2 regions of the Kitasatospora sp. NPDC089797 genome follow, and region 1 is predicted to be linked to the other one. Evidence: riboswitches for the same ligand, from Rfam matches in the RefSeq annotation. Region 1 holds a riboswitch; the other holds the start of a gene.
The links. Region 1 has a riboswitch for cyclic di-AMP ahead of AB0O91_RS39050 (transglycosylase family protein). Riboswitches for the same ligand answer to the same signal wherever they lie in the genome.

Region 1 (2,168 bases):
CTGCAGGAGTCGGTGGCCCGCGGCGAGACCGCGCTGCTGGAGACCGGGATCGAGGAACTGCTGCGCTACGACGGGCCGGTGGAGCTGGCGACCTGGCGGTTCGCGACCCGGCCGCTGACCATCGGCGGGGTGGACATCCCGGTCGGCGACCCGGTGCTGGTGGTGCTGGCGGCGGCGGACCGCGACCCGGCCCGGTTCGCCGACGAGAACACCCTGGACCTGGCCCGGAGCGACAACCCCCACCTGGGCTTCGGGCACGGCATCCACTACTGCATCGGCGCCCCGCTGGCCCGGCTCGAAGGGCGGTCCGCGCTGGCCACCCTGCTCACCCGGTTGCCCGATCTGCGGCTGGCCGAGAGCCCGGAGAACCTGCGCTGGCGGGGCGGTCTGATCATGCGTGGATTGCGCGAGCTCCCGGTCGAATTCGCTCCGGAGAGCCGTTCGCCGCACTCCCGTCCGGACGCTCCGACACCCTGACACGGTGTCGCATCCGACCGTCGGCGGCGGTATGAACACCCATCAAACCGGACAAACCCCCGCCGTCCGTAGGCGATCGAACACGCGCCGTAATTCTTGTGTGATGTCGGCGATATGAGCTTGTGATTGATCTGAGGATCTGTCTAGTCTCCCTGGAGTTCGCAGCTGCGGACCCCGTGCGCGGAACGCCGAATCCTGCCCGCCGCACCACGGGAAACCGACCAGACCCTGGGCAGGGGCGGGGGAACCAGGTTTGTTGCCGTTCCTCCACGGCTTGGGGTGAAGCCGCCCGAGCGGAAGGGATTCCGCAGACGGCGGCCGGGCCACCTCCCGGTCCGAACCCGACAGCTCACCTCGCAGGCGTGCGGAGAGGGACCCTTCATGCTGCTCGTCGGAACCGGCCGCCACCGCCGTCGCACCCAGACCGAGAAGGCCATCGCCGTCGCGGGCGTGGCCGGCGTCGGACTCGCCCTGCCGCTGCTCAGCGCCACCGGCGCCTCCGCCGCCCCGGCCTCCGTCTGGGACTCCGTCGCCCAGTGCGAGAGCGGCGGCAACTGGGGCATCAACACCGGCAACGGCTTCTCGGGCGGCCTGCAGTTCACCTCCAGCACCTGGAAGGCGTACGGCGGCACCGCGTACGCGGCGCAGGCCAACCAGGCCAGCCGCGCCCAGCAGATCGCGGTCGCCGAGAAGGTGCTCGCCTCGCAGGGCCCGGGCGCCTGGCCGGTCTGCTCCAAGAAGGCCGGGCTGACCAAGGGCGGCGCCCCGGCGGCCGTCGACGCCGCCGCGGACACCACCGCGCAGTCCGCCCCGAAGCAGCAGGCCCCCAAGCAGCAGGCCGCCAAGCCCGCCGCGAAGCCCGCCGCCAAGGCCGCGCCGCAGCAGCAGGCCGCCAAGCCGGCCGCCCCGCAGCTGGCGAAGCCGCAGGCCCAGGGCTTCCCGGGCAAGGCCGGCTGGGACGCCGACGCCAAGGTGTTCTGGTACCAGAACAACGGCGCCTGGTACTGGACCAGCCACCAGAGCGTCTACCAGCAGTACGCCCCGCAGACGGCCGCCCAGCCGCAGACGGCCCCGCGGGCCGCCGCCCAGGCGCCGTCCGCCCAGGGCGCCCACGACTACACCGTCCGGGCCGGCGACACGCTGTCCAGCATCGCCTCCGTCCAGGGCGTGTCCGGCGGCTGGCAGTCGGTCTACGACGGCAACCGCGGCACCGTCGGCGGCAACCCGGACCTGATCGTGCCCGGCCAGGTGCTGCACCTCGGCTGAGCCGTTCCCGGACGCATCCGAGGGGGCCGCGCCCGGCGCGGCCCCCTTCGTCCGCATTCGCCGGACCCGGCCGGACGAGCCGGGGCGCGCAGGTGAACTACCGGTGGGTAGCGGGGCCACACGCTGAGACGGAGCCGAGGTCGACGTGGCCCCGGGGGCCCGGGCGGTTAGGCTCTGGTCGTAACGACTCCGCAATCATCCGGCCGATCGCACCACCGTCAGCCGGACCCTGCTTCCGCAAGGAGATGCTTCGTGCCGTCCATCGATGTCGTCGTAGCCCGCGAAATCCTCGACTCCCGCGGCAACCCCACGGTCGAGGTCGAGGTCGGCCTCGACGACGGCAGCACGGGTCGTGCCGCTGTGCCGTCGGGTGCCTCGACCGGCGCCTTCGAGGCGCTTGAGCTGCGCGACGGTGACAAGAACCG
Region 2 (2,168 bases), on a different contig from region 1:
GGCAACCTGCCGCCGGCCAGCGGCTACGCGGCGGTGGCCGTGGCGAAGGCGATGAGCAAGCAGGGCTCGCCGTACGTGTGGGGCGCCACCGGGTCGAGCACCTTCGACTGCTCCGGTCTGATGGTCTGGGCGTACGGCCAGGCCGGTGTCTCGCTGCCGCGCACCTCGCAGGAGCAGGGCCACATCGGGACGGCCGTGACGCTGGCCACCGCCCAGCCGGGCGACCTGGTGATCTACGGCGGGGACATGCACCACGTCGGGATGTACATCGGCAACGGCATGGTGGTCCACGCGCCGCACACCGGTGACGTGGTGAAGGTGATGAAGGCCGACGCGATGTCGATCAACACCATCCGCCGGATCTGACGGACCGACACGCCGCGGGAGCCCGTTCCGGCCCTGTGATCCGCGCCACCCCCGATCGGGGGTGGCGCTTCGGTTTGCGCGACGCGCCGGTCGGTCGGTGAGACCTGATCAGCTTTGCGTGCGCCGACGATCACCATCAGTCATTTTCACAAAAGAAACTGGGTAATCTTCCGTCTTTTTTCTGACAAGGATTTGAACGGATCACGGTTCAGTTACTAGGGTCGTGCTCCGAGCCACCGCACTGTCGATCACCCAGCCTGGGTGGCGGCGGTGGTTACCGCCGAGTTCGCGAAACAGCGGGGCAGGTCGAAGCGACTGCCCGACAGGGGAGCCCAGTAGTCGGGGGCGCTGCGGAGCGGAGCCGGGGAACCACACGTTCCTCCGGGGTGAATCGGCGCCAGGTCGGCCGCGGTTGGGGCCGGTGAGGCGTCGTAGGGCATGCTTCCGGCCCGAACCCGTCAGCTCACCCGGTAGGCGGACGTAGGAAGAAGGAGTCCGCCTTCGTGGCGTCCCATCGTCGTCCCAAGCCCGCCAGTCGCGCCCGTGTCTCGATCCTCACCGGCGTCGCCGCCGCGGCCGTCGCCCTCTCCGCGCAGTCCGGCGCGCACGCCGACCCGCAGCCGACCAAGGACCAGGTCAAGGAGCAGGTCGACCAGCTCAACGAGCAGGCCGAGCAGGCGACCGAGAAGTACAACGCCGCCCAGGAGAAGCAGCAGGAGCTGGAGAAGCAGGTCTCCGGCCTGCAGGACCAGGTGGCCCGGCAGCAGTCGCAGGTGACCGACCTCCAGGGCGGTCTCGCCGAGATCGCGAGCGAGCAGTACCGCAACGGGGGCATATCCCCGACCGTCCAGCTGATGTTCTCCTCCAGCCCGGACAACTTCCTCAACCAGGCCGGTGCGCTGAACCAGGCCGGCAGCACCCAGAAGAACCAGCTGAAGCAGCTCCAGGAGCAGCAGCGCAAGCTGGACCAGGACCGCACCGAGGCCCAGGGCAAGCTCGCCGAGCTGGAGTCGACCACCACTCAGCTGAAGGCCTCCAAGGACGAGGTCCAGAACAAGCTGAAGGCCGCCCAGGACCTGCTCAACACGCTGACCGAGCAGGAGCGCCAGGCGCTCAAGGCCGCCGAGGACAAGGCCGCCGCCGACGCCAAGGCCAAGGCCGACGCCGCCGCGAAGGCCGCCTCCCAGTCCGCCGGCTCCGACCGCGCCTCGCGCGACAGCAGCCGCGGCGACCTCGGCTCGGGCTCCTCGGCCGCGCCGGTCAAGGTCGCCCCGGGCAGCTCGCACGGTGCCGCCGCGCTGGCCGCCGCCGCCACCAAGGTCGGCAGCCCGTACGTCTGGGGCGCCACCGGCCCCGGCTCCTTCGACTGCTCCGGCCTGATGGTCTGGGCGTTCAACCAGGCCGGCGTGTCGCTGCCGCGCACCTCGCAGGAGCAGGCCGGCGCCGGCACCCGGATCGGCTCGGACATCTCCCAGGCGCAGCCCGGCGACATGCTGATCTTCTACGGCGACGCCCACCACGTCGGCATCTACGCCGGCAACGGTCAGGTGCTGCACGCTCCCAAGCCGGGTGCGTCGGTCCGCTACGAGGCCGTCTCCAACATGCCGCTGGCCTCCATCGTGCGGGTCTGACCTCGCTCGGTCGTCCGACCGGCCAGGCTTCCACGGGCCCGGTCCTCCAGTACGGAGGGCCGGGCCTGCGGCTTTTCCGGCGCCTCGGTCAGATGTCCGAATAGGGGTCAAATATTCGGGTCGGGAGGGGTTTGGACTCACTTGCCCGGACTCGCTAACGTCTGCCACCGG

Region 2: linked by a shared signal. The riboswitch ahead of AB0O91_RS23125 (NlpC/P60 family protein) and the one ahead of AB0O91_RS39050 (transglycosylase family protein) in region 1 are both predicted to bind cyclic di-AMP.

What each region holds. Positions count from the first base shown of each region.
Region 1 covers NZ_JBFBGS010000080.1:8,060-10,227, reverse strand. The annotation lists gene AB0O91_RS39055 (cytochrome P450) at 1-477, shown strand, start outside; cyclic di-AMP (ydaO/yuaA leader) riboswitch at 687-854, shown strand; gene AB0O91_RS39050 (transglycosylase family protein) at 859-1,743, shown strand; gene eno (phosphopyruvate hydratase) at 1,996-2,168, shown strand, end outside.
Region 2 covers NZ_JBFBGS010000028.1:36,537-38,704, reverse strand. The annotation lists gene AB0O91_RS23130 (NlpC/P60 family protein) at 1-366, shown strand, start outside; cyclic di-AMP (ydaO/yuaA leader) riboswitch at 703-859, shown strand; gene AB0O91_RS23125 (NlpC/P60 family protein) at 870-1,997, shown strand.